Regions from separate parts of the Rhizobium sp. NZLR1 genome, predicted to be linked through region 1. Evidence: riboswitches for the same ligand, from Rfam matches in the RefSeq annotation. Region 1 holds a riboswitch; each other region holds the start of a gene.
What was found. A riboswitch is a leader RNA that binds a small molecule or an ion and turns the genes downstream of it on or off. The one in region 1 is predicted to bind cobalamin.

Region 1 (9,612 bases):
CAACGCGATTGCGCCGGGCTGGTTTGCCACCGAAACCAATGCGGCGATGGCCGCGAACGAGGAATTGATGCCCTTCGTGCGCCAGCGCATTCCGGTCCAGCGCTGGGGGCGGCCCGACGAGATCGCCGGCGCGGCGCTGTTTCTTGCAAGCGCCGCCGCCTCCTTCGTCAATGGCCACGTCCTGACGGTCGATGGCGGCATGACGGTCAGGATGTGAGCGTTGGAAATATCGGTCTGGCGGTTCTCTATGGATGTGATGGCGCTCGGTTCGGTACCGAGGGACCCCGGCCCCGTTTTCACGTCTTCCGCCAATCGCTCCGAAGTTCAAGGTCGAGACGTCACGCGCGCCTGACAGGCGGACTGAGTTCGCGGACGAGCTGCTGCAGGCTGCGCTGGTCCTCCGCTCCCGTTTTGTCGTAGATGGCGGCCAGTTGCGATTTCACGGTGCCGTCGGCAACGCCTTGTGCGTTGGCGATCTCGGATCGCGTCATGCCTTCGGAGACGTAGCCGACCACGCGCCGTTCGGCTGGAGTGAGAGCAAAAAGGGCGGCAACGGCTTCGACGGCCGACTGTGTCACCGTTCCCGCGGCGGCGAGGAAGATCGCCGCAGCCGCGCGGCTTTCGAAACGTCCCCTTTCGGTGCGCCGCTGCAGCGGCAGAACGTGCGCGACGGCGGGGCGCTCGGCCGAGGCAAGCGGGACATCGATCCCAGCCGCTGCGAGACTGATTTCGTCCCGCGCGCCAAGCGCCACGGCGTTGGAAAGGGCAGCGCCTGCATAAGCGTAGCGCGCGGCCAGCCGGCCTGAAAGCGAGTGAACGACGTGCTGCTCGCGCAATCGTGCTTCTGCGGCATGGTTGGCGAAAAGGATTGTCATGTCTTCAGCAACGATGAAGACCGCATGGTCGAGAGCGTCGATGACCTCCCTGAGGACGGCTGCTTCGGCGCGCTCCATCTCGAACATGTCGTGGATCGTCACGGCACGGCGGATATGCGGGCCGAGTAGCCCGACAATGTCGAAGACGCGTCGCTCGCTCGGTTCGTATTGCACCGAAATGTTGATTGTCCCGACCCGGGTCGGGCGCTTCAGCACCGCCATGTCAATCGAGTTCAATACCCCATACTTGGCATGAAAGTTCTGGTAGAGCGCACCGCTCTTCCAGACGGCTTCGCCATCGGGTCCATAGAGGGAGAACATTCGCTCCAGCGTATCCGGCTGATCGATCTCCATTCGGTGGAGAAGGTGGAAGAACGGGACGTCCTTCGCATGCGCGACGAGGGTGCTGATGGCTTCTCCGTCGTCGCAGGCGATCTGAGCCAGCCGTGCGGAACGGGTGGTGGTGTCGAAGACGGCAAGCGTGGTCAAAAACCCATTCACCTGGCCATTGATCAGACGAAGAGCGTTTGGCCAGGCATCCTCCCGGGCCACACAATCATAAATAGCGCCAATGATTTCCGACAGCTGTTGTTCCATGATCGCAAACCTGCATCAGCCCGGCCTGCGCGGTCAATTGCCGCCGGCCAGGACGCCTTCATTTCCGGGATTTGCGGAAGATTTCATCCCCCACGCGGGAGATGTTTCATCGCGTGGATTTCTTACAACGCCACTGCCGGCCGGATTCCACTCGGCTTGGACAACCAGAAATTGGAGGGCAATCTTCATGAAAGCGACCAAAGCGCCGATCGCGGCGCTTCTCTTTATCGCAGTTTTACCGGCTGCAGCGCTCGGCGGCGGCGCCGGCCTGCCGAACCAGGTCCGGGAGGCCAATGCGCGCTTCCAGGACGTCAACCAGGCCGTCAGGGAAGGCTATTCGCCGATCCCGTGCACCAGCGGCATCGATGGGGGTGCTATGGGCATCCACTATGTCAATGCCGACCTCATCAAGGATGAGGCCGTTGATCTCTCCAAGCCGGAAGCCGTGATGTACGAGCCTGACGAACACGGCAAGATGAAACTGGTCGCCGTCGAATACATCACGACGAAAGGTCCCGCCAATCTCGGCGGTCAGCTGTTCAGTTTCACGAATGCACCGAACCGTACGGCCTTCCGGCTTTCTACGAGCTGCATGTCTGGGCATGGAAGGACAATCCGAAGGGATCGTTCGCCGACATGAACCCCGACGTCAGCTGCCGGCATGCGCACGGTTGATGAAGCGCTGCGTCACTCAAGGCATCATGAAAGGATAAAACAATGCCGCAATTCGTTGTCGAACGAAATATTCCAGGTCTCGGAGATATGAGCAAGGAAACCCTGCGCGAGATCTCGGCGAAATCCAACGCCGTCGTGGCCTCCCTCGGCGAACCCTATAGCTGGATCACCAGCTATGTGACTGGCGACAAGATGTACTGCGTTCATGAGGCCGAGAGTGCGGAAGCGGTCTATCGGCACGCGGAAAAGGGTGGCTTTCCTGCGGACCGCGTGACGGAGATCACGAGCCTCATCGGCCCTCATTCGGCCGCGCGTTAAACGCCGCGTTCGATGGGGCGCGGCAACCCCACTTTCCATCCGCGCACAGCCCTTCCGCAAACCGATTTCGAGGTGATGCGCCGGGGCGCGGGAGCTGGCCGGCGGACGAGGCGCCGGCCGGCTCGCAGGCGCAGCGATGTTGTAATCGGCGCACGCGTCTCCGGGGACAATCATGAGCGAGAAGCTCTTGCAGACGGGTTCGAACTGCGACTGTCCAAAGCGGTATTGCTGCTGTTTTCTCCGGCTCGTAACTTCATCCTGTGGCAACGACGGCAGTCGGTGGAAAATCGGCTTGGCGCGCTGTCGGACCACATGCTGAAGGACATTGCGGCGTCGAGAAGCGAGATCCCGTTCGTCGCCTCGCGGGATGGAGACTGGAACAGATTCCGCTGACCGAGCAGCCCTTTGCACATCGAAGCGAGGCAAAACGCTCGACGAGAAAAGGCCAGAATTCCGCATCACTCCCATTCGCCCGGGTGTAGTATAACGACGCGAAGCAGGTTAATGAACGGCAGGTGTAAGACCGCTCGTTGAGCGCCCGTTCTGCCGTTCTGCTCATCGGGCTCGAGGGCGAAATGGCCATTGCCGGTTCTCGGTCCTCATGCGGAGATTGAAAAATTAAAAATCATATTCAATGGCTTATAGAGCAGGGGATCACCAGCGAGCATATTGGCGACCTCGTCGCCGGTCTGTGCGACCGGCTGATCGCGGACGGATTTCCGATCTGGCGGGCGAGTATCAGAATGCCGTCCCTCCATCCCATGTATCGCGGCGTTTCGGCTAATTTCATGCGGGGCGGTGCGACTGTCCTTGAAAATGCGGAGCACGGCAGTGAGACGGAACGTGACTTCGAGAAGACGCCGATCTTTCACCTTTTGAGCCGCGGCGAAACAAAGGGGCGATGGAACCTGGCGAGCGGCGAGGGGCTCGATTACAGCGAACTCAACGAATTCGCGCTCGCCGGTGGCACGGATCACGTGATCAGCCTGTTCGAATTCCCGAAGGAAGTCGCGCTGCGCGGGCTCGGATTCTCGCTGACGAGCGACGCGCCGGGCGGATTTTCCGATCAACAGCTGGCGATCATAGAAGAGCTGTTCCCGGCGCTGGGGCTGGCGGCTTACCGCGTGGCGGTTTCGAAGACCGCGACCGATATCCTCGCCGTCTATACCGGCGCCAGGACCAGTGCGCGCATCCTTGCGGGCGAAACCCGCAGGGGAATGGGTGGCTCCATCGATGCCGCCATCCTGCTTGCCGACCTCCGCAATTTCACGGCGCTGACCGAGGCCTACCAGCCAGGCGAGATCGTCGGGTTTCTCAACGAGCATTTCGAGCTGATCGACCGGCATGTCGAGGAAAATTCCGGCGAGATCCTCAAGTTCATGGGCGACAGCGTGCTGGCGATCTTTCCGACGGACGCCGAGGATCCGCAAAGGGCGTGTAAGGCTGCGTTGGCTTCGGCACAGAATCTGCTGAAGGCAAACGAAGAGCTCAATCGCGAGCGGACGCGCAATGGAGGCCCCGATATCGGCATCGATGTCGTGCTGCATCTAGGCGAGCTTTTCTACGGAAATGTCGGCGCTCACGGCAGGCTCGACTTCACGGTGATCGGCAGGGCGGTCAACGAGGCTTCGCGGCTGGAGAAACTCTGCGGTACGCTTGAGCAGCACCTTCTGCTGTCGGAGAGTTTCGCGGCCAACTGTACGGTGGCTTGCGAGTATCTCGGGTCGTTCGAATTGCGTGGAGTTTCAAAGCGGGCCGACGTCTTCAAGCTCGCCAACTCTGTGTCATGAAGCGCCGATCAAAGGCGCGACCAAGTTCAGATCTCGCCTGAGACCTCACGACGGCGACGGTCAAGTTCTTCACTGTAGCGGCGCAGCGTATAGCTTTCGCTGAGCTGGCCGATCACCTTGCGTTCGATCAGGTTGTTGACGACGGCGAGTGCTTCGCTTTCGCTCTTGTCGAAGATCGCCGCCGCCTGCCTGGCATTCATCTGCGGCTGCAGGAAATCGTTGCGGTAGTGGATGAAATCGGCAAGCGTCGTGCCCTCGTCCTGCGCGTCGGTCGGGTTGGCGTAGATCTCCGGCACCAGCACGAGGCCTGCATATTTGTCGCTCTCCTCGACGAGGATGACGCGCTGGGTCGAGCCGATCGGGAAAGCCTGCTTGAATTCCTCCAGCGAAATACCCGCCCTTGCGGTCTTGACGTCGGCGCGCATCAGCTTGTCCACCGTCAGGTTACGGATCCAGCCGACGTCGTGGGCGCTACGGATGCTTTCGCCGCGCAGGTGGAAGCGCCAGGTGGCGAAGGAATAGCCGAAGGTTGAGCGGACGACGAGTGAGGAGGTGATGACGGCGGCGAGCACTAGAGCGGTGATCGGAAAATCGCCGGTGATTTCGAGCGCCAGGAACGTCATCGTCAGCGGCCCGCCGATGACGGCGACGGCGAGCGAGCTCATGCCGACGACGGCATAGATGACGGGCGTCAGCGTCGCATCGGCGAAATAGGGGCCGCAATAGGCAAAGAGCTTGCCGAGCAGGGCGCCCATGAACAGTGAGGCGAAGAACAGGCCGCCCCTGAAGCCGGAGCCGATCGAGATCGCCGAGGCCAGGGATTTCAACAGGAAGAGGCCGATCAGCGCCGGGATCGCCACCTCGCGGGAGAGATTGAGATGCAGCGCGCCGTGGCCGGCCGAGAGCACCTGTGGCGAAATCATCGCCAGAAGTCCGACGACGATGCCGCCGAGCGCCGGGCGGAAGGGCGGGGCGATCGAGCTCTTGCGCGCCAGCTCCTCGACGAAGGAGACGCCCTGCATGATCAGGATGCCGACGCCAGCGCAGAAGCCACCGAGCAGCATAGCCGGGATATAATCGGCCGGCACGACTGCGCCGAAGCTGCCGATGTCGATGGTGAAATCGCCGTGGGTGAGCAGCCTTGCGATGAGGGTGGAAACCAGGGCCGAGACGACCACAGGGGTCAGCGAGACGATCGTATAGGTGCCGATGATCAGCTCGAAGGCGTAGAAGGCGCCGGTCAGCGGCGCGTTGAAGGCAGCGGCGATAGCGCCCGCCGCGCCGCAGCCGACGAGGGTGCGCAGATCGGAGCGGCGAAGCTGCAGCTTCAGGCCGAATTTCGAGGCGAGGCCGGCGGCAAGCTGGGTATAGCCGGCCTCGAGGCCGACGGAGGCGCCGAACCCGTTGGAAATCAGGTTCTGCACGGCAACGATGATGCTGTCGGTCAAGGACAGGCGGCCGCCATGCAGCGCATTGGCCTCGATCGGGTCAACCATCGGTTTCTTGCGCCGTTTCGCCAGTACGGACAGCAACAGGCCGAGCAGGACGCCACCGATGACGGGGGCAGTGAGAAGCAGCAGCTTGTCGTCGATCACCGACGAGCTCAGCCGCTCGCTGTCGTCGATGCCGAAGACCATCTGATGCAGTTGATTGGAGACGTAGCTCATGCCGGTGACGGCGAGACCCGAGGTGATGCCGACGACGGCACCCGCCAGCGACAGGCCGACCTCACTGCGGCGGGTCAGCGCCCGCAGCCGCCCCGGGTCGAAGAAAACACGCAGCGCTCGGAACCGGCGCCGATCCAATTTCATAAGCATGGCAAGACAACTAGGCAGGAAGAGGCCCGGTCAAGGGCGATGGCGCAGTCCGCTTGCAGTGCAATTGTGGCGAAAAGCCGGCGCCCTGGATAAATATTTGTGACGTAAGTATCTGATAAATGACGATGTTTTAGGTAGGGTAAGTCGTGTTGCTGGCGTTGCCTCGCCTGTCTAGCCACTGCCGGCCGTCGAGGGCGGTTGACTTCACCCCTGAGCTTGCCTAACCATCCCTCAACGGATGGTCACCTGACCATCCTCGGATATAACGGATGGTTCCGGATCGGTGTTACGCCTTCCGGATGAAAAGGGAATGTGACGGGGCGGACCCAAGCCGGGCGCCTTCATCACAGCCGACCCCGCGACTGTAGAGCGGTCAGGGTCTTCCATCCGGCATCGAGCCCTTCCGGCCGGCGGCTTGCAATAATGCAAGCGGGCGGGACGGGCGACATGCCGGAAAAGCCACTGGACATGCATGATGATCAACCGGGGTCGGACGCCTCTTAAGTCTACGAATCGTCCACCTTTTCATCGATGCAGCCGGGAAGGCGAGGCAGATCCGCTGGCACGATCAGGGCGACCGGTTTCCGGTCTGCCCCGATCGCGGCCGATAACCGCGAGCCAGGAGACCTGCCATCCCGTGCCGGGCGAGAAGCCCAACCCTGGGCAAGAGGCCCGCTGCCAGCACGGAGGTTGTTTTGGCTGAACGATTGAATTCGGCGCGGCCTTGTGCGGCGCGATCGAGTGGGTGGGGTGCGGCATCCCACCAAAGGGGCGTCTGCGCATGACGACCGCTCCCTCCAACACCGTCTTCATCCTCGGCGGCGCCCGTTCGGGGAAATCCCGCTTCGCCGAGTCCCTTGTCATTTCGATCGGCCTCGACCGCCATTATCTCGCGACCGGCCGCGCCTGGGATGAGGAAATGCAGGCGCGCATTGCCCAACATAGAGCCGATCGCGGCCCGTCCTGGACGACGCATGAAGAGCCGCTCGATCTCGTCGGCAAGCTTGACGCTATCGACCGCGAGGGCGGCGTCGTGCTCATCGATTGCCTGACACTCTGGGTCACCAATCTGATGATGGATGAGCGCGATATGGCGGCGGAATTTGCCGCGCTCACCGATTTTCTGCCGCAGGCGAAGGCGCAGCTCGTTTTCGTTTCCAATGAGGTCGGCCTCGGCATCGTGCCGGATAATCGCATGGCGCGGGAATTCCGCGATCATGCCGGCCGGCTGCACCAATCAATTGCGGCCAAGGCCGCCGAAGTCTATTTCATCGCGGCAGGCCTGCCGTTGAAAATGAAGGGTTAAGTTCATGAACCAGCAGAAAATTCCCGCAACCGTCATTACCGGCTTTCTCGGCGCCGGCAAGACGACGATGATCCGCAACCTGCTCACCAATGCCGGCGGCAAAAAGATCGCGCTCATCATCAACGAGTTCGGCGATCTCGGCGTCGATGGCGAGGTGCTGAAGGGCTGCGGCGCTGACAATTGCACCGAGGACGATATCATCGAGCTGACCAATGGCTGCATCTGCTGCACCGTCGCCGACGATTTCATCCCGACGATGACGAAGTTGCTCGAGCGTGAACAGCGGCCCGACCATATCGTCATCGAAACCTCGGGCCTTGCCCTGCCGCAGCCGCTGGTCGCGGCCTTCAATTGGCCTGACATTCGCACCCAGGTGACGGTCGATGGCGTCATTACCGTGGTCGACAGCGCGGCTGTCGCCGCCGGCCGTTTCGCCGACGACCACGATGCCGTCGAGGCGGCGCGCGGCGCAGATGAATCGCTCGATCACGAAAGCCCGATCGAGGAGTTGTTCGAGGATCAGCTGACTTGCGCCGATCTGATCGTACTCAACAAGACCGACCTGATCGACGCTGCCGGCCTTATCAGGGTTCGCGACGAGGTCGCCTCCCGCACGGTGCGCAAGCCGGTGATGATCGAGGCGAAAAATGGCGAGGTGTCGGCCGGAATTCTGCTCGGCCTCGGCATCGGCACGGAGGACGATGTCGCCAACCGCAAATCGCATCACGAGCTGGAGCATGAGGACGGCGCGCCGCACGACCATGACGAATTCGACAGCTTCGTCGTCGAACTCGGCCCGGTCGCCGATCCCGCCGGCTTCATTGCTGGCCTGAAGACGATTATCGCCGACCATGACGTACTGCGTCTCAAGGGTTTCGTCGATGTCGCCGGCAAGCCGATGCGCCTGCAGATCCAGGCCGTCGGCAACCGCATCGACCATTATTTCGACCGTGCCTGGGCCCCGAGCGAAACGCGCGCCACGCGCCTCGTGGTCATCGGTCTGCACGAGATGGACCAGGACGCTGTTAGGGCGGCGATCGAGGCGCTGGCGTAATCCCATGCATCTGCTTCTGGCCCAACAGGGAACGATCAGCGACTGCGAGGAGGCGATCGACCTCGGGCAGACGCCGGGCGATATCGTGTTCCTGTCGGCCGCCGACAGCGAGCTTGCCGCCATCGCAGCCGCCCATCGCGAGCATGGGGCGGCGCCTTCGCTGAGACTTGCCAGCCTGATGAGCCTCAAGCATCCGATGTCGGTCGATACCTATGTCGAACGCACGGCGCGGCATGCCAGGCTCATCATCGTGCGTGCGCTCGGCGGTGCCAGCTATTTCCACTATACGCTGGAGGCGCTGCACGCGGCAGCGTCCCGCGCCGGTGCGCTGATTGCGGTCTTGCCGGGCGATGCCCGGCCGGATGCGGGGCTCGTTCCTTTTTCCAACGTTGATCTCGACGATATGAATGCGCTCTGGGCCTATCTGATCGAAGGCGGCGACGCCAATGCGCGCGGCTTTCTCGATTATGCCTCGGCGATGTTGTCAGGTGCCGAGAAGCCGGCGCCGGCAGTGCCTTTGATGAAGGCGGGCATCTGGTGGCCGGGGCGGGGGCTGATCGGGGTGCAGGAGTGGCGGCAGGTTGCCGGTTCGCATGTCGCGCCGCCTTCGTCCGTCGAGCAGGGGGGTATCCCACATTCGACGGAGGAGGTGGCGTTTGGGCCAATCGTCGCCATCAGCTTCTACCGCGCCCTCGTCCAGAGCGGCGAGACCGCCCCGATCGAGGCACTGGTCGAAGCGCTGGCGGCGTTCGGCCTGCGGCCACTGCCGGTTTTTGCCTATAGCCTCAAGGACCCCGTCTCGACAGGTATTCTCGAAAGCGTGTTTGCGGCACTGAAACCCGATGTCGTCATCAACACGACCGGCTTTGCCGTCTCGGCACCAGGTGCTGACCGGCAGCCGACGGTGCTGGAAGCGAATGGGGCGGTGGTGCTGCAGGCGATCCTGTCGGCCTCGTCGCGGGAGGCTTGGGCCGCTTCCGCGCAAGGCTTGTCGGCACGAGATCTCGGCATGAACGTGGCGCTTCCTGAAGTCGACGGCCGGGTGCTGGCGCGGGCGATCTCTTTCAAGACGGCAGCGCGTTATGACGCGGCTGTCGAGACCAACATCGTCTGCAGCGAACCCGATACCGGCCGGGTGAGTTATACGGCTGAACTTGCCGCCAACTGGGCGCGCCTGCGG
Region 2 (9,612 bases), 1.0 Mb from region 1:
GCCGTGGCCGGTGACGAGAATGACCGGCACCTCTGGGTCGAGTTCGCGGATCTTCTGCATCAGCGTCATGCCGTCCATGCCGGGCATGCGGATATCGCTGACGACGACGCCGGGAAAGCTGTAGCCGATCAGCTCCAGCACATGATCGCCGTTCGAAAAGGTCTCGACACTAAAGCCGGAAAGCTCCAGCGCCTGCGCTGTCGAGCGGCGCAGTTCCTCCTCATCGTCGACCAAAAGGATCTTCGCATCGTTCATTCCGCCGCCTCCGGCATCAGCCGTGCCGCCGATTGTAGCTCGATGCGGAATACCGCGCCTCCTTCGGGATGATCGGCAGCAGTAAGGCTGCCGCCGAAATCCTTGATGATGTTGTAGGAGATCGAAAGCCCGAGACCGAGCCCTTTGCCAACGCCCTTCGTCGTGAAGAAGGGATCGAAGATGCGCTCGGCGATGGCCGCCGGTACACCTGGCCCATGGTCCCGCACGGTCAGTACCACTTTGCCGGCCGCCTCGAAGGCCGAAACCTCGATGCGTCTGTCATCCAGCCCTTCGACCGCATCGGCCGCGTTGGAAATCACATTCACCAGCACCTGCTGCAGCCGCACCGAACCGGCGCGCACGATCGGCGGTCGGCTACCCAAATCAAGCCTGAGTTCGGCATCGGCCGCCTTCAGCCGCCAGGCGATGATCTCGAGCGTATCATGCATCGCCTCGTCGAGAGAAACCGACCCGAGCTTCTCGTTCGGTTTGCGCGCAAAATTGCGCAGGTGCCGGCTGATTGCGGCCATGCGGTCGATCAACCCGCCGATCCGCCGGATATTGTCCCCCGCCTCCTCCGTCCGACCGCGATCGATGAGAACGGAGGCGCTGTCCGTATAGGTCTTGGCGGCGGCGAGCGGCTGGTTGAACTCGTGCGACAGCGCAGCTGACATCTGCCCGAGGCCGGCAAGCTTGCCCGCCTGGATGAGATCGGCTTGTGTCTGACGGAGCTGCTGCTCGGTCAGACGCCGTTCGGCAATCTCTTCTTCTATGCGGCTGTTGACGCGGGCAAGATCGGCCGTGCGTTCCTCGACGCGCCGCTCCAGCTCGTTGCGAGCTTCAGCCTGCATCTGCATGCGCTCGGCCAAGCGCGCCCTCCGCTGCCGCAGAACAGCAACCGCGAGCCCGGCAATGCAGAGGACGAGAAAAACCGCCGCAAGCGCGGTGCGCGCCTGGGTGCGGATGGAACTCGTCTCCATCAGCACGTTCACCGTCCAGTCCTCGGCCGGCATGTAGTGCGACAGCACCAGATATTCGCTCGAACCGCGCTCGCCAGTGAGCGTCATCAGCTCGTGCGGCTCAAGGCGCTGGCGGGTCACTGGCAGTGCCGTCAGCCTGGCATTGGCATAACGCCGCGACGCTTCCGTTCGCGCTATGCGGTCGGCCGTCAGCGGCAGGATTGCACCGTAGAGCCATTCCGGGCTGCCGGACATGAAGATGATGCCCTCCGGATCGGAGACGAAGATCTTGTATTCGCCGCCGCCCCAGGAGGATTCGATCATGTCGATATCGACCTTGAAGACGATGACGCCGCGAATATCCGCGCCGGCCCGGATCGGCGCAGCGAAATAATAGCCCCGCTTCAGCGAGGTGGTGCCGAGCGCATAGAACCGCGCCTGCCAGCCTTCGATCGCCTCCTGGAAATAGGGCCGATAGCTGAAATTCTGTCCGACGAAGCTTCCCGGTCCATCGTAATTGCTCGCCGCGATCGTCTCTCCGTCCGGCTTGACCACATAAATGTCGGAGGATTTCAGCAGCCCGTTGATCTCCTTGAGATAGAGATTGGCCGCGCCGCGCAGTGCTGCATCTTCAGGCGCACTCACCAGTTCCTTGATATCGTCGTGATCGGCGATCAGCGCCGGAAGCGCCTCGTAGCGGTTGAGATGACCGCTGAGCGCCGAGACGGCAAGGCGCAGCGCCGTTCTCGCCTGCGCCGAAGCTTCCCCCATATAGGCGCGCGTCGCGATCGCGCCTCCATAGGTGAAGAAGACGAAGATGATCAGCGGCATCACCAGCAGCGCCGCTATCGCACGATATCTCGAAGACAGATCCTGCTCCTCCCCTTTCTGCCTCCACTCCCCAGTGAGGCATACCCGACGGCACAAGTCTAATAATACCCACAGTGATTTCCAAGGGCCCGTCGAAACTTGACACCCGGCAAAGGCCGATGTCCTATTGCGGCATCGTAGGGAACCCGATCATGAGCGACGACCAGACGCCCGCCGACAGCAAGCTCACCAGCTCCAAGCGTCGATGGGCGGCTGAAGGTAAATTCCTGACCGGCCGCATCAGCCGTCCCGAAGCTGAGCGCCTGCCGCCCGGCCAGCACCTCGTCAAAAACTGGCCGGTGCTCGATCTCGGCCAGCAGCCCGTCATCTCCACGAATAGCTGGCGTCTCGAGCTGCGCGGCCTCGTCGAAACGCCGCTCACCCTAACCTGGACCGACTTCCAGGCGATCGAGCAGAGCACCAAGGTCAGCGATATCCACTGCGTCACCACCTGGTCGCGCTACGACAACAAATGGAAAGGCGTTTCGACCCGCGATCTGCTCGATCGCGCCATGCCAAAGCCCGAAGCCGGTTACGTCATGCTGACGAGTTATGACGGCTATACCACCAACCTGCCGCTTGCCGATTTCGCCGCCGAGGATGCGATCCTTGCGACATCGTGGGAATGCCTGCCGCTGACGCCGGATCACGGCGGCCCGATGCGCCTCGTCGTACCGCATCTCTATTTCTGGAAAAGCGCCAAATGGCTGCGCCGCATCGAGCTGATGCCCGCCGACCAGGCCGGCTTTTGGGAAAAGAACGGTTACCACATCTATGGCGATCCGTGGCGCGAGCAGCGCTATTCCGACGATTGAGCCTTCGGCCGCAGAAAGCGGCCCAGCGCAAACGTCACAAGGGCGAACAGAGCGGCGAGCCCCGTCAGCGACGCCATGCTGGCGGGATGAAACGGCACTTTGCTCCAGCGCGGCTTGACGACATCGGCTGTGTTGAAGGCCTCGCCGCTGAACCTGCAAGTGATGAGCGCCAGGCTGCGCCGCACCATGTCGGCATCGACCGCGGAAATGATTTCATTAGCCGCAACGGCCTCCCGCGGCATCTCACGCATCTCAAGCAATACCGCCTTGGCCGCCGCGAGATAAGCATGAGCACATTCGTTGAACGGGCTCTCCTCGTCGCTCACGCTGCCCGGCATCCGCCCCCAGAGACAATAGGAATATTGGATTTCGGCATAGTTCAGAACGCGCCGGAACAGCTCGTTTGTATCAGTCGCGCGTGACGCCAACCCGATAATTTCGCCGCGGTAGTCTGAAATCACCGCCATCTCGCCATGCGAGATTTCCGGGATATCGAGGCCGGTATCGCTGCCGCCGACGCTGCGGCTATGGGCAAGCGCGTTTTCGCCAACCGCACAAAACCAAGCGGCGGCGGCAAACGCCGTCGACAGAATCGATATGGTTTTGCTGCTTTTCATACTCGCTCGAAAAACTTGAGGGCGCCGGCAAGGCGGCGCCCCTCGATGCGTTCAGTGAAATGCCGGTGCCGGTCGAGCCCGCTGCCCGCCCTTCACGGCAAGCAGCTTTTCCGCCAGCGCTCCGAAGCCAAGACCGAGCGTTGCCCAGAGGATCACCTGCATGCCGAGCGAGGTCGTGCGGAAACGCCAGAGCACCATCGCCGAGAACTTCTCCGGCACTTCGTTGATCGACGGCAGCAAATAGAGCACCAGGCCCATGAAGACGAGATAGGTGATGCCGGCGATGATCGCCCCGTTCCACAGACCGAAACGCTCGGAAAGGCGCCGCGACAGCGCCACCGCGGCAATCAAAGCAGCGATCGAGACGACGATCATCAGGAAGAACAGCTCGGTCCTGACGCCGATCGTATCGGGATTGCCGACCGCCGGCGGATTGGCCGGATACTTGATGCCGGGAACGACGACGATCGCCACGAAGGCGGCAAGGGCGATGACCGCCGAGGTGCCGCGTGCCGAAAGCCTGCTGATGCGGCCGTGCACGAAAGCGAAAGCGAGCGCGAAAAGCCCGCCGACGGCAATGCTGTAGGCCATGACGCCGGTGAAGAGGCCAAGACCGGCCTGCGTGGCACGGCTGACGATCTCAGGTTCGGCAGCTTCGCCCGCCGCCTGGGCGCTCGCCTCCTCGAAGGCGATCGCCGCATCGACCAGCGGCTCGCCGAAGATATGCGCGAAAGCAAAAACCAGAATGCCAGCGATCAACCCCGCGAGCATGCCGCGAAGTAGAAGATTTCCGACCATGTCAGGATCCCCCTTAGTGGCAGGGAAAGCCGAGGAGATGACGGCCGTCATGCACGAATTCGTGCACATACATGCCGTTGAACAGCGCCATCGCGCCTTCCTCGGTGCCGACGAAATAGATGGCGATCAGCATCAACAGGCCGCCGAAGATCGCCCAAGGCAGGATTTCTCCTACCGGGATTGGCGCCGGTGCCGCGACGGGCGCAAAAGTGGTGTCAGACATGTATTCCTCCGGGAATGACGCGTTCAGTCGAAAGAGTGCTTATGCGGCAGGGTCTGACTTCCAGCGCGAAGAACCTTCGACACGCTGGTCACAGCGGCGCGACCGTGCCGGATTTACACCGGCTTCCAAACCCGCAACAGCACGGTTATATCTGCAGGCCGAAGAGCCTGTCAACGAAACTTCATGAAGCGGCGAAGGGCTGTTCCCACCGCTATCCGGAGATCGCAACGACCGTGAATACGCGTCTTATCTGGATCTGCCACGGCGCGACGGCAGCGAGCCGCAAGGCCCTGTTCCCGCTCGATGAACCGCTGGACAACAAGGCCGCGGAAGAAGCGGCCAGGATGACCGCCCTGCCCCGCGCCGATCGTATTGTCACCAGCCCGGCTTTGCGCGCCCGCCAGACGGCCGAAGCCCTCGGCCTCGACGCCCGGATAGATCAGGCGCTTCGCGACTGCGATCACAGGCGCTGGGCCGGCAGGTCGATCGCCGCGATCGAGGCAGAAGAGCCGGAGAACCTCATGGCCTGGATGTGCGATCCTGAAGCGGCTCCGCACGGGGGCGAGAGCCTTGTTGATCTCAGAACACGTGTCGGCGGTTGGATGGACAATGAATCCGCTCTCGGCGGCCATGTGATCGCCGTCAGCCACGCGGCCGTCATCCGAGCGGCGATCGCGTACGTACTTCAGGCGCCGCTCTCCTCCTTCTGGCTCGTCGACGTCGAGCCGCTTGGCATTGTTCGCATGACCAGCAATGGACGGCGCTGGTCTCTGCGATTCCAGCATTAGCGATCCCTCATTTTATCCAGCCTTACACAAGCAAATCGCGTCATCTCTATTGAACCCGGTTCTACCGGGACTACTTCCTTGTCCCAAGGAGATGGAAGACATGACATATGACTGGAGTGGGGAGCGCACGCGGCGCCTGCGTTTGGTGCGTGTCGCCACAATTGCGGTTCTGGTCGGTCTCATCGTCAGCGTACCGCTGCTGATCGTTACCGCCTGAAGCACGAAAAGGGCGAGCGGTGCCACGGCACGCTCGCCTTCGTTCTTTCCCCCGCCTGCCGGTCTGCAACCACGACGACGATCGCGCTCAGCGTTTTACCCGGTTCCGCGAAAGCGCCCTCAGTCCCTCCACGGCACAGCCATAGGCTGCCCCTCTGATAATTCGCCTTCTGGTTTCAACGAACATTTCAGACTTTCATGATTACTTCGGCGCGGGTGGAGTCGGAGAAGACCATATGCCGGTGTTTTTCCAAAGCAAGGCCGGAAGGCAATGCGTGTCGATTGTCGGGCTTGGGATAACCCTCTGGCTCCTCGGCGCGCTGTTGCAGCTTGACGACAGCCTTGTCTTCTTCATGACCGGTTTCGGCGAATACGGCGCCGACAAGCTCGTTCTGGCGCTCGGTATCGCCGGCGCCATGAGCTTCATCTATTCGGTGCTGCGCATCGCCGACCTGCGCAAGGAAACCGAACTGCGCGCCGCCGCTCAGGCGAAGGCCGATTGGACCGCCACCCACGACCATCTGACCAAACTGCCGAACCGCTACGCCTTCGAGCGCAAGATTCTCTCACGGCCAGTCAAGGACGACGAGTACGAGGTCGAAGAGTGGAGCCGCAACGTCACCATCTTCTCCGTCGATCTCGACGGCTTCAAGAAGGTCAACGATCTCGTCGGTCACAAGGGCGGCGACGTTCTGTTGATCGAGGTTGCCAGACGGATCTGCGCGCTCGGCAACGCCGATTGCGTCTATCGCTTCGGCGGCGACGAATTCATCATTGTCGCCTTTGCTCTGACGGCGCAGCGCGAGGAGCGTTTTGCCAGGCTGCTGATCCAAGCCGTCACCCGGCCGATCCATATCGATGGTTTTGCCGTCGAAGTCGGCGCCAGCGTCGGCTATGACCGTTGGGCCGAGCGAGCCGAACCGCTGGAAGATGCCGCTCATCGTGCCGACCTCGCCATGTACGAGGCGAAATCTCGAGGACCCAACCACTATTTCGTTTTCGAACCTGCAATGCAGGACAAGGTAACGGAACGCGCTGCACTGGAAACCCGGCTGCGCGCGGCAATCGCCAATAAGGCGATCAAACCCTTCTATCAGCCGCTGATCGACCTGAAGACCGGTCAGCTCTGCGGCTTCGAGGCGTTGGCGCGTTGGATCGGCGACGATGGCGTCAACATTCCGCCTCCGGTCTTCATCGATATCGCCGAGGAAACCGGCATGATCACTGCGCTGTTCGAGGATCTCCTTGCTCAGGCCTGCAGCGATGCACTCACCTGGCCCGAGCATGTGACATTGTCTTTCAACGTCTCGCCGGTCCAGATGGAAGACAGGCTGTTGACCTCGCGCATTCTCAAGGTGCTTTCGGCAAGCCGGCTGCCGCCGCAGCGCCTGGAAGTCGAGATCACCGAGAACGCGCTGATCCAGGATCCGGCCATCGCCGCCGTGATTCTCGACGAACTGCACGCCGCCGGCATCCAGATCGCACTCGACGATTTCGGCACGGGCTATTCGAGCCTGGCCCAGCTCGCCCGCTATCGTTTCGACAAGATCAAGATCGACAAAAGCTTCATCGCCACCTATCGCGACGACGAACGTCAGGAAAAAATCGTCCGCGCCATGCTCGGACTCGGCAGGAGCCTCAACATCAAGACGACCGCTGAGGGCGTCGAGGAGCACGGCCAGCTCGCCTTCCTGCTGCAGCTCGGCTGCGACATCGGCCAAGGCTATCTTTTCGGTAAGGCGATGCCCGCCGCCGAGGCGGGCATCTTCATCAGCGATCGTAATGCCAGTCTAGCCTCAACGGCCTGACGTTATGCCTACCGTTTTGACGCAATTCCGGACGGAAAACTGCTTCGCACTTTTCCTGGAATTTGCTCTAAAAGACCTGACGCAGGATTACGAAGAGCACGAAGGCGATTGCGATCGAGGCCGGCAGCGTCAGCACCCAGGCCATCAGCATGTTGCGCACGGTCGACCATTGCAGGCCGGAACCGTTCGCCGCCATGGTGCCGGCGACGCCCGACGACAGCACATGCGTGGTCGAGACCGGCAGGCCGAGTTGATCGGCCGAGGCGATGGTGATCATCGCGACGACTTCGGCTGCCGCTCCCTGCCCGTAGGTCAGATGCGTCTTGCCGATCTTCTCGCCGACGGTGACGACGATACGCTTCCAGCCCACCATCGTGCCGAGGCCAAGCGCGATCGCCACCGCCACCTTTACCCAGAGCGGGATGAACTTCGTCGCGTTGTCGACCGCCTTGTGATAGTTCGTCACCGCGAGGAGATCGCCGGCATCCATCGGCAACAGCTTCTGCTTGTCAATCAGCTTCAGCGCCTCGCCAATCAAGTAGATGTCATTGCGGACGTTGCCGACGAGATTGGTCGGCACCGCTTCGAGCGTCGGGAAGCCAGCGACTTCGGCGCTCGTCTGATGAATATATTGCTGCAGGGCCGGCGTCGTCGCATCCGTCCAGGTCTTGTTCTTGACGGCGTTGCTGACTTCGGCCTTGTAGTCGGTGACGGTCACGCCTGGCTTCACATATTTGCCGAGCGCGGCTTCCACCTGGACCGATGCCGACTTGTAGGCTTCAAGATAGTTGACATCGGGCGTGCGGTTTAGTGCGAAAGCTGTCGGCACGAGGCCGATCAGGATGAGCATGATGAGGCCCATGCCCTTCTGGCCGTCATTGGAACCGTGGGCGAAGCTGACGCCGGTGCAGGTGAAGATCAGGATCGCACGGATCCAGAGCGGCGGCGCCTGGTTGCCCTTCGGTTCGGCATAGAGCGCCTTGTTGCGCACCAGAAGCTTCATGACCAGCAGAAGCACCGCGGAGAGACCGAAGCCGATCAGCGGCGAGATCAGCAGCGACAGGCCGATATTGGTCGCCTGCGACCAGTCGACGCCGCTGGTCGCAGTGCCGGCTGGTGCCAGGAACTGGTTTGCTAGGCCGACGCCGATGATCGATCCCACCAGCGTATGCGAACTCGACGACGGCAGGCCGAGATACCAAGTGCCGAGATTCCAGACGATCGCGGCGATCAGCAGCGCAAACACCATGGCAAGGCCAGAGCCGGAGCCCACCTGCAGGATCAGTTCCACCGGCAGCAGCGCCAGAATGCCGAAGGCGACGGCGCCGCTCGAGGTCAGTACGCCGAGAAAGTTGAAGAAGCCGGACCAGATGACGGCGAATTCCGCCGGCATGGAACGGGTGTAGATGACAGTGGCGACGGCATTGGCCGTATCGTGGAAACCGTTGACAAATTCGAAGCCGAGCGCAATCAGCAGTGCAAGGCCCAAGAGAATCCAGGGAACGGCAACTGCGGTTGTCAGGTCGCGTCCGAGTGCATAGGCGACATATCCGAGGCCGCAGACCAGAACCAGCCCGAATACCGGCAAGAACCATTTGCCGGCCGAATTCGAACTGTGGAGCGGGTGGGAAGCGTCGCTATGAACCTGGCTGGGGGCAATATCGGCCATGGCATAGTTCCTTATTCCGTTTTGCAAATTTGCCTTTTGTTAATAATTCCGCCGCGTGAAGCTCTCATGACGCCTGTCTGGCCCGTGAGCCACTGACATCGGACGATAGACCGTCACCGATATCCGGCCGGCGCGTCCATGAACATGCGGCGTCACAATCCCAGCAAGATCGATATCTTCGCGATTGATGGCGCCAAAGCGGGGCGCCTCGGCAAGGGCGTGATCGATTTCCGCGCCGAGCCGCTCTTACTCGGACTAAACCGGGGATCGCAGACATTCGACATGCCGTTGAAGGCCGAGGTGATGAAAGACCTGCACGGCGTCATCGATGAGACCTTTGCGCATCTCGGCGATCATTTCGACATGGCCGCCACCCGCGCCGCCGGCCACCGCGTCGTGCACGGCGGCAACTGTTTCACCCGCGCAATCACCCTCGACGATGCCGTCAATGATTCCGAGACCTGCGATTGCGTAGCCGAATGCCGAAACCCTACGCGCGTTCAAGCCGAACCTTCTCCCTCATGCGCCAGACCCGCGGCGTTTCTCCCGTATATTTCAGGAAGAAGCGCGAGAAATAGGCGGGGTCGGCAAAGC
Region 3 (9,612 bases), 150 kb from region 1:
CATGTGTTTCGGGAAGGCCGGAGGCTGCGAGATAATCACGGCCGTAATGCTTCCAGATCAAGCCGAACGAGCTGTAAGGCTGGCCATCGTCGCGCAACGGCGCGCCGCGCTGGTGGTGATCGAATATCCCGGCATCGGGGTCGTAGACGCCGCCGACATCGTAGATGATCCGGTCTTTGCCCGGCGTGATCCATTCCGGCGCCCGGCTGCGGACGATGCGCGCCTGCGGGAAAAGCCGGGTCAGGATGACGCTCGACAGCAATTCGTCGGCATGGAAGCCACCGGAATGGGTGACGAGAAAATTGGGGATCATGAAAGGCCTTGTCGTTTTCGGCGGGTCCGCCTGGGTCAGCACCAGATAGCGGTTGGCGGATATAACGACAAGCCTCTATGGGATGAGGCTCTTGGACTTTGGCGTATTGGCGCCTGCAGTGACTGCCGCGGTGGAATAGCAAGAGCAAACCCCCGGCATCCCCGAAGCCTGGGCGCGGAAACCTCCAACGCCCCTCATCCTGATGCGCGTAGCCCACAGGGCGAAGCCTCGAAGGACGCGCTGCAGCGCTGCTCCTTCCGCTGGCGCACCCACCTCGCCCTTCGAGGCCTGTAAAGGTCGGCCGAAACAACTGCGCAGCGGTTTTGGCCGAACGACGTGCATGAAATCAGAGGCCTAAGACAGCGCCGGTCCCGGCTGTCTTGCAACCAGCGCACGGCCACCCGCCGCGCCGGCATGAAGGCAGATGAGCCCGATCGCAGCGATAGAATTGATCAGCAGGACATTTGCCACGACCGACGCCGAAAACGCGCTCTCGCCTGACGGAAGCACCGCCGTTGCGGCAAAGAGTACGCCTTCATAGGCAACGAAGCCGGCCATGAAGGCGCCAGCCGCGGTGACGGCAAGGTCCGCCGCGAGACGAAGCACTCCGAGCGCTGCCGCCAGAGATGCGATTGCAGCGATACCGATCGCCAAGCCCCAGGCATAACTGTCCCAAGTCTGGGGATAACCGAGCAGGAGATATCCGACCATCTGGTTGGCGAGCCAGGCCAGCAAAACCGCCGTCACCGCCATCCGCCGAGGAAGAATGACCGCTGACACCGCCGCCAAGGCCACGAAGGGCGTCACGCAGGCAAAAAGCAGGCTGAGAGCGACGCTAGCACCTGAAATGATGACGACCCAGGCGACCGCGAAACCGGGAACGACCGGGCGCAGGGGAAACTGATTTCTTTCGAGCATCGCGAAACTCCGTTCGACCGGGCGCGCGCGCCCCAGGAAATCATACGCCAGTCCTGGAAAAATGCCAGTAAGCCTCTCCCTGAGAACGAATTCCCAGCCGCTCAATCCATGACGTATTGGATATGATGCCGGCCATGCACGGCCGATTTCTGGACATGGGCGCGAACGCCGAAAACACGGGCGATCATATCCTCCGTCAGCACATGCTCCGGTGCGCCCGAGGCGACGACCTCGCCCTTCTGAAGCACCGCCAGGCTGTCGCAGAACATCGCCGCCAGGTTGAGATCGTGCAGCGCGACGATGCAGGTGATGCCGAGTTTCGAGATCAGTTGGAGAATGTCGAGCTGATGCTGGATATCGAGATGATTGGTCGGCTCGTCGAGCAACAACTCGCTCGGCGCCTGCGCCAGCGACCGCGCGATATGGACACGCTGGCGCTCGCCGCCCGACAGCGTCTGCCAGAGCTGGCCCGCCCGCTCCCCCATGTCGACCCGTAACAAGGCCTCATCGACCGCGGCATCGTCCTCCGCGCCCCAGGGCGAGAGCAGCCCGCGATGTGGCGTGCGGCCGAGCCGCACCGCGTCGCGCACCGTCAGCTGCGTATCGGTCGTCGACTGTTGCTCGACGAAGGCGATGCGCCGCGCAAGGGCTGCGCGTGACAGCGAGGCGATATCGTCTTCGCCCAGCCGGATGACGCCACTGCGGACCTTCCGCAGCCGGCAGATCAGCCTGAGCAGGCTCGATTTGCCGGAGCCGTTCGGCCCGAGCAGACCGAGCACCTTGCCCTTTGCCACCGTCAGGCTGACGCCGTTGACGATGACCGTGTCGCCGGCGGCGAAACTCACCGCATCGATGGTAATGCTCATGCACTCCTCCGGACGCGATAGAGGATGACGGCGAAGGCCGGCGCGCCGAAGAGCGCCGTGACGACGCCGATCGGCAGGACCTGCTGCGGGATGATGATGCGCGAGACGATATCGGCGCCGACCATGTAGATTGCGCCGCCGAGCGCCGTTGCCGGCAGCAGCCGCCGATGGCCCGGCCCGACGAGAAAGCGGGCGGCATGCGGAATGACGAGGCCGACGAAGCCAATCGAGCCCACCACGCTGACGACGCTTGCCGTCATCGCCGCCGTCAGGCCGAACAGCAGGATCTGGACGCGGCGCACGGCAATGCCGAGCGAGGCCGCCGCATCCGTGCCGAAGGAGAAGGCGTCGAGCGCCCTGACATGGGCCATGCAGATGACGAAGCCGGCAAGCGCGATCGGCACCGAGAGATAGACATCCGGCCAGCGCACGCCGCTGAGCGACCCCAGAAGCCAGAACAGGATGCCGCGCGCCTGCTCGGCATTCGCCGATGTCGTCACTATGTAGGAGGTCAGCGCATTGAAGAGCTGCGAGCCGGCGACGCCGCAAAGGATGATGCGCTCGCCGGTTCCCCCCGCACCCGTCGCAAGGAAGCCGATCAGCAGAAAGGCGATGACCGCGCCGATGAAGGCGCCGCTCGACAGGCCGAAAACACCGTAGCCGAAGCCGAGGATCATCACGCAGACCGCTCCCGTCGAGGCGCCGGCAGAGATGCCGAGCACGTAGGGTTCGGCCAGCGGATTGCGCAGCAGCGCCTGCAGCACGGCGCCACAGAGCGAGAGCGACGCGCCGGCGCTGGCCGCAACCAGCGCCCGGCTCAGCCGATAATCCCAGACGATGCCCTGGTGGATGCGGCTGAGCTCGAAATCCGTGCCGAACAGCCGGTTCGACACCGCCTCCGCCGTGGTCGCTAGCGGGATCGCGATCTCCCCGATCGAAACAGCGAGACTGATCATCAGCCCGAGAAGCAGAAAGGCAGAAATGGTGAGCGCGCCAAGCGCCCACCATCCGTGTTGTCTGACCGACATTGCCTTCACTGCGAGAGACCGAAGGACTTGATGCCGTTCGCCAAGGTCTCGATGCCGTCGATCGTACGGATCGTCGGGTTCATCGATTGCGCGTCCATCATCACGAAGTGCTCGTTCTTGACCGCGTCAAGCTCCTTGGTCACCGGGTCGTTCTCGAGAAAATCGATCTTGACCTTCGGATCGTCGGCGGCGTAGCGGCGCCGGTCCATGGTCGCCAACACGATAACCGCCGGGTTCGCCTGAGAAATGGTTTCCCAGCCAACCAGCGGCCATTCCTCTTCGGTTGTCACGACATTCCTGGCGCCGATCGCCTTCAGGATATAGGCAGGCGCGCTGTTCTTGCCAGCGATGAAAGCATCGCCATTGACTTGCTTGCTGGAGAACCAGAAGACGATGGGCAGGTTCTTGCCCGATGCGCCTGATATCGACGCGACGGCATCCGCCTCGCGCTTCTTCAACTTGGAAATCAGCGCATCGCCGCGCTCCTTCACGTCGAAGATCTCCGAGAGCTCGGCGATCTCACGGTAGACCAGCTCCATCGTGAACAGCTCCTTGCGCACACCGTCGCCGCCATCGGTGTTGACCTTGGCGACGCAATCGGCCGGCGCGAGATAGGTATTGATCCCGAGATCCTGGAACTGCTCCCGCTTGCCGACGGAGCCCTGCGCGCCGACATGCCATTCGAACTCGGCCGCCACCAGGTCGGGCTCCCGCCCAACAACGGATTCGAAGCTCGGATCATTGTCGGCGAGACGCTTTATCTTGCTGTTAGCCTCGGCATATTGCGGCAGGACGGGACCGACCCAGACGGCCGTACCAGCAATCTTCTCGGCAAGGTCGAGCGAGAAGAGAATTTCAGTCATGCCCTGGCCGATCGAAACGATCTTCGACGGCGCCTTCTGGAACGTCACCTGCTGACCGCAATTGGTGATGGTCAAAGGATATTGGGTGGCGGCAAGGCTCGGTGCCGCAAGGCCGATCAGCCCGAAGGCAAATGTCATGGTGGCGAGAATCTGGCGCATGAAAAACCTCGATTGAAGAGAAAAAGCATGGTTATGCCGCACCCGCGGCCGAAGGCACGGTGATACGTGCGCTAACCGCAGGAGGCCCAATCGAGACGGATGCATGCCGAAATTCGGCGAAGGTTCAGAAGGTCAATCATGTCTGTTCCTTGTCCGGGCATCCCCGCCCGGTTGATTGGATCGTGATTGACGGCAGGTCTCCTGGCTTGCGGATATCCGTCGGTTCATCCGCCTTCCCGCGATATCTCGCAGTGGCAGGGCTATAAGCCCTTCAGAGATGGCCAGTCGCTGGCCACACCTGAGATGATCGACAATCCGCATACAGTTGCGGGGGCAGCCACGGTCTCGGTCCCTGCTGGGTCGTCCTTACCGTGTTCCCTATTAATCCCCTTGGAGTCATCTTCAGGGAACCGTCGCCCCCAGTTACGTCGCCTGCCCGCAAGACGTCAATGCCTATTGCGGAGGATTGGGTTCGTGCGGGTGAAAAATAGAGACGGAACGTAGGGGGCCTGTTGGCCGGTGTAATACCTGCATCCTCGCCTCCTCAGGATGAGGCTCTCTTGAGCGTTGGCGCCGCTTTCTCCCGTTCCCGCTGTCGTGAGCGCGGCATCCGCCAACGTCCCTGATGCTGATGTGCGCAGCCCGAGAGGGCGAAACCTCGAAGCACGCCGCACGCTACTTCTTGCTACAACGCATCCAGCGGTATCTTCAGATACCGCCGCCCATTTCCCTCCGGCTCCGGCAATCTGCCTCCCCGAATATTCACCTGTAGCGCGTGCAACATCAGTTTCGGCTTCGGCAGCGTGCGGTCGCGCGCCTGGCGCAGCGCCACAAAGCCGGCCTCGTCGATGCCTGATATATGCGGGTTACCGTTTTTCTGGGCGGCCACCTTGCTTTCCCAGCGCGCGTGGCGTCCGCCGGGCTGATAGTCGTGGCCGGAAAAGAGCCGGGTCTCATCGGGCAGCGACAGGATGACCTGGATCGAGTGCCAGAGGGCGCTGGCGCTGCCGCCGGGGAAATCCGTGCGCGCCGTGCCGGAATCCGGCGTAAATACGGTGTCGTGCACGAAGGCGGCATCGCCGATCAGATAGGTCACCGAAGCAAGCGTATGGCCGGGCGAAAACATCACACGGGCTTCAAGCCCACCGATCTCGAAGGTGTCGCCATCGGCAAACAGCCGGTCCCACTGCGAGCCGTCGGTTTCGAGTGCCGGCAAGTTGTAGATCTCCTTCCAGAGCACCTGGACGTCGGTGACATGGGCGCCGATCGCCGTCGGCGCGCCGGTCTTTCTCTTGAGGTAATGCGCGGCGGAGAAATGATCGGCATGCGGATGCGTGTCGAGGATCCACGCGACCGTCAGCCCCTCGCTGTCAATATGAGCGAGGATGGCGTCGGCATTCGCCGTTCCCGTCGCGCCCGACATCTCGTCGAAATCGAGCACCGGGTCGATGATGGCACAGCGTTTTGTCACCGGGTCTGAAACGACATATTGCACGCTGCAGCTGCGGGGCTCGAAGAAAGCCTTCACACCAGCCGCCTGCCCAGCCCGCTTTTCCAGCCAGCGGCGTGCGCCGGCAAGATCGAAGCCGAGTCTTTGGCCGAAGACCTCGACCTCTCCGGGCTGCATCCGCCCGTCGAGCACCTCTCCCAGCACATAGAGCGTCAGCGCCCGTGTGCCGCTCTTGCAATGAGCAACGACCGGCCCCTTCGCCTGCGTCATCGCCATCTGGAAAGCGCGGATATCGGCCTCGGTGATCTCGGCCCCTTTCACCGGCACGAAGCTGTAGGCGAGCCCCGCGGCAGCAGCAGCAGCCTTTTCCGCGGCATTGCCAGGCTGCCCCGGCTCCTCGCCATCCGGCCGGGCATTGATGACGCCGGCAAAGCCGTTTGCCGCAAAAGCGGCAAAGCCCGCGGCAGCGGGCTGTCCCGTCACCGATATCAGCTCATTGACCCTCACGGATGTCATCGAAGCCCCCATGCTACCTGCATCATGCAGTATCGCATGTATATCGATACAATCTCACAAGTATATTGCCGAGCGCAAGAATAGGCGTTTGGCTCTCCCCGCGCCTGCGGCAAGTCCGCAAACCTGAATGATGCCGGCTACGCCATCGAAGCCGCCTTCAACCGCGCCTTCTCCCGCGCCTTCGCCATCCCGCCGGTCGCCTGGCGGGCGATGGCGCGGGAATAGAGCGAGAGTGGGCGTCAGACATCGAGCCGATAGCATTCACCTGGTCGGCAAAGCTTCCGCATCCTGCCCTTTTCCGCCAGCCCCGGCGCCCCCCAAGAGAGCCTCATCCTGAGGTGCCCCGAAGGAGCCTCGAAGGACGAGGCGGGCGCTCGGCGCGGCGGCAATATTGATGCGGAGCAGTGCCGCCGCGTGTCCTTCGAGGCTCCGCCCTGCGGGCTCCGCACCTCAAGGATGAGCAGCGTTGGAGGACGCCGCCCCCATAAGCTCCGTTGTCAATCTTACGCAAGGCCGCGATGGTCGATCAGCGCCATCATGGGCTCTTCAATCCGAGCGCCAGCGTCATGTCGTTGATGATCCCCAATCGCGCTTCGATCACCGCGATTTTCGCGGGCGTATCAGCACCGAAGGCGTCGATATCGATGAACAATTGCTCACATCCGCCCGGCGTCACCATGCCGAACATCTGACCGGGTTCGTCGCTTATGTTTCGCCAGCTGTGCTGTACATGCGGCGGCAGAACGACGACGCTTCCCGCAGGCGCATCGAACTCCTCGTCGCCGCATTGAAATTGGTAGAGCCCATGGATGACTCGAAAGACTTCCGTCTCCCGCGTATGCGTGTGCGGGGCCGGACCATGACCCGGCGGGGTGAAGGTTTCCCACATCCCGAACGCGCCGCCGGTCTCCTTGGCCGTGGCATGGATGACGATCCTCGCGCCGAAGGGCGTTCTCGCCAACCGCTCCTTACCGGGCAAAGAAACCACGGCGCTCCTGAAACTCGACATTTCTACCTCCCTCGGCAAGCTTTTGCCAACGGCCGCGTCGTCACCCCTGCTGCGCCTCGTTCAAGCATCCCATGATAGTCGAATCCCCGCGGCGGAAAAACAGACAAAGCCGCCCGATATCCTGCAATGCCGGCGGCTGCTCGACATCGGCAACGATGTAAAGCTATGGTTCAGCCGGGATGGACTGATAACGCTCGCGCATGTCTTACGGGGTCAGCCTCAAATGTCTGAACGAGACCGCGTCGCCGGTTTTCAAACTCTGGGAGGAAGCCGCTGTATTCGAAGAGATCGCTTCGATGCGGGCTTTGAACTATCCTCGCCACCTCACCCTCGCCGTCTATCAAGAGCTTGCTTCCGATCGGTTGGCCGAGGCGTTCGAGCGTGTTTTCCGCACGCGTTCGACCGTGACCGTGAACTTTTCGGGTGCCAGTTATTTCGAGAACGAGTTCATCGTCTTATGGGCGCGTCCGATTGCGGACGACGCGCTTTTCCAGTTGCACGCGGCACTGCACCAAGAGATCGATCCCGCATGCTGTCACGAGCACTATAGGCCCGGCAACTGGGTACCTCACTGCACCGTCGCCGCAAAAGTGCCGAAGGCAAAATCAGAGATCGCGATCAACTGGGCGAACGAAAACCGGATGCAGTTCGCGGTGAATTTCGATGCCGCAGACTGTGTCCGATTTCCGCCTGTGGAGCTAATGAGCGAGATCGCATTGACGCAGCAATGACGGCCGGCGGCGCAAGGCGACCTGCTTGATACGACAGCTTTCAGTGGTCGATGCAGAGGATGAATGCCGGGCGGAGTCTGGCCGTTGGCACACCGCAGGACCTTCCGGTGACACAAGCCGCGCCCTCTCTCCACCCTCATCCTGAGGAGCCCCGTGGGGGCCTCGAAGGACGAGGGTGGCCAGTGGCGGTTCATCTGGCGGTGGATGTGGACTTAAGCGCCGAGCCACCCGCCCTCGTCCTTCGAGGCTCCGGCCTTTGGCCTGCGCACCTCAGGATGAGGGCTGATCGGTGTGCCGCTGGGTTAAGTTGACGGTGTGCCATGCCAGTGGGCACTGTCGGCGACGCGGCAGTCGAACAGAACAGGCATGTCCACCTCGATCATCTCCAGGATTGCATCGTCGAGTTCGGCCAGCCTCTCGCAGCGAATGCCATGTCCGCCATAGGCTTCGGCAAGCTTCACGAAATCCGGGTTTCCGTGCTGGCGCTGCGTTCCCTGATCGCCGCCATTGAGAATGAAGATCTTGATCGGCGCGTTGTGCTGCACGGCGGCCGACATTTCCTTCATCGTCACCTGCACGGAGGCATCGCCGGCGATGTCGATGACAAGGCTGTTGGGATTGGCGATCTGCACGCCGAGGGCGGCGGGCAGCCCGTATCCCATCGTCCCCAGGCCGCCTGACGTCACCCAGCGGTTCGGTCGCTCGAAGTCGTAAGATTGCGCCGCCCATATCTGATGCCGGCCGACCTCCGTCGTGATGTAGGTATCCCGATGCTTCGTCAGTTCATAAAGCCGCTCGATGGCATATTGCGGCATGATGACGTCCTCGCGCTTCGCATAGGAAAACGATCGGCGCGCCCGCCAGTCGGCAATCGCGCTCCACCACTCGGTCAGCCGCGCCCGGTCCGGCGCCTGCGGCAGCGCCCGCCACAGGCGAACGAGCTCGGCCAGCACACCCGCGGCATCGCCCCGGATGGCGATATCGGCGCGCACAGTCTTGTTAAGCGAGGAAGTATCGATATCGATCTGGATCTTCCGGGAATTCGGTGAGAAACCATCGACGCTGGCGGCAAGCCCGCCATCGAAGCGCGCCCCGATGCAGAGCATGAGGTCGCAGTCATGTATTGCCATGTTGGCCTCGTAGGAGCCGTGAAGCCCGGCCATCTTCAGCCAGTTCGGGCTGGAAGCCGGATAGGCGCCGAGCCCCATCAGCGTCGACGTGACGGGAAAGCCGGTGAGATCGACCAGTTCACTCAGCAGTTTTGACGCTTCAAGACCGGAATTGATGACACCGCCGCCCGCGCAGATAATCGGCTTACGTGCCGTCGCCATCAGAGCGGCCGCAGCCTCGATCTCCCTGATGTCGCTTAGGCGGTCCGGCTGATAGCTCGTCCTCGGGGCGACTGCCTCAGGCGGTGTATAATTTCCGCTCGCAAACAGCACATCCTTCGGCATGTCGACCAGAACGGGGCCGGGCCGGCCCGATCCGGCGATGCGAAAGGCTTCGTGGATGGCCGCCGCCAGATCATTGACGTCGCCGACCAGCCGATTGTGTTTCGTGCAGGCGCGGGTAATGCCGACGGTATCGCATTCCTGAAAGGCATCGGAGCCGATCAGCGACGTCGGCACCTGGCCGGACAGGCAAACGAGCGGCACGGAATCCATCAAGGCATCCTGAAGGGGCGTGATCGCGTTGGTGACGCCGGGGCCTGAGGTCACCAGCATGACGCCGACCTTGCCCGTCGAGCGGGCATATCCCT

Region 2: linked by a shared signal. The riboswitch ahead of J3O30_RS18310 (CbtB domain-containing protein) and the one ahead of cobU (bifunctional adenosylcobinamide kinase/adenosylcobinamide-phosphate guanylyltransferase) in region 1 are both predicted to bind cobalamin.
Region 3: linked by a shared signal. The riboswitch ahead of J3O30_RS14180 (ABC transporter substrate-binding protein) and the one ahead of cobU (bifunctional adenosylcobinamide kinase/adenosylcobinamide-phosphate guanylyltransferase) in region 1 are both predicted to bind cobalamin.

Annotation. Positions count from the first base shown of each region.
Region 1 is NZ_CP071632.1:2,682,632-2,692,243, reverse strand. Features, by position in the region: gene J3O30_RS13425 (SDR family oxidoreductase) at 1-217, shown strand, start outside; gene J3O30_RS13420 (helix-turn-helix transcriptional regulator) at 339-1,472, opposite strand; partial or broken gene J3O30_RS13415 (hypothetical protein) at 1,660-2,147, shown strand; gene J3O30_RS13410 (DUF4242 domain-containing protein) at 2,190-2,465, shown strand; gene J3O30_RS13405 (DUF1127 domain-containing protein) at 2,478-2,858, shown strand; gene J3O30_RS13400 (adenylate/guanylate cyclase domain-containing protein) at 3,167-4,255, shown strand; gene J3O30_RS13395 (chloride channel protein) at 4,282-6,072, opposite strand; cobalamin riboswitch at 6,326-6,722, shown strand; gene cobU (bifunctional adenosylcobinamide kinase/adenosylcobinamide-phosphate guanylyltransferase) at 6,854-7,378, shown strand; gene cobW (cobalamin biosynthesis protein CobW) at 7,383-8,432, shown strand; gene cobN (cobaltochelatase subunit CobN) at 8,437-9,612, shown strand, end outside.
Region 2 is NZ_CP071632.1:3,704,086-3,713,697, forward strand. Features, by position in the region: gene J3O30_RS18285 (sigma-54 dependent transcriptional regulator) at 1-255, opposite strand, end outside; gene J3O30_RS18290 (sensor histidine kinase) at 252-2,045, opposite strand; gene J3O30_RS18295 (sulfite oxidase-like oxidoreductase) at 2,237-2,899, shown strand; gene J3O30_RS18300 (hypothetical protein) at 2,884-3,516, opposite strand; gene J3O30_RS18305 (CbtA family protein) at 3,568-4,314, opposite strand; gene J3O30_RS18310 (CbtB domain-containing protein) at 4,328-4,537, opposite strand; adenosylcobalamin (AdoCbl) riboswitch at 4,551-4,693, opposite strand; gene J3O30_RS18315 (histidine phosphatase family protein) at 4,771-5,325, shown strand; gene J3O30_RS18320 (bifunctional diguanylate cyclase/phosphodiesterase) at 5,778-7,349, shown strand; gene J3O30_RS18325 (inorganic phosphate transporter) at 7,417-9,018, opposite strand; partial or broken gene J3O30_RS33225 (acetate/propionate family kinase) at 9,157-9,474, shown strand; gene J3O30_RS18335 (helix-turn-helix domain-containing protein) at 9,509-9,612, opposite strand, start outside.
Region 3 is NZ_CP071632.1:2,834,124-2,843,735, forward strand. Features, by position in the region: gene J3O30_RS14160 (MYG1 family protein) at 1-313, opposite strand, end outside; gene J3O30_RS14165 (hypothetical protein) at 668-1,231, opposite strand; gene J3O30_RS14170 (ABC transporter ATP-binding protein) at 1,333-2,097, opposite strand; gene J3O30_RS14175 (iron ABC transporter permease) at 2,094-3,125, opposite strand; gene J3O30_RS14180 (ABC transporter substrate-binding protein) at 3,131-4,147, opposite strand; cobalamin riboswitch at 4,321-4,577, opposite strand; gene blh (bifunctional sulfur transferase/dioxygenase Blh) at 4,833-6,113, opposite strand; gene J3O30_RS14190 (cupin domain-containing protein) at 6,649-7,122, opposite strand; gene J3O30_RS14195 (2'-5' RNA ligase family protein) at 7,323-7,853, shown strand; gene ilvB (biosynthetic-type acetolactate synthase large subunit) at 8,156-9,612, opposite strand, start outside.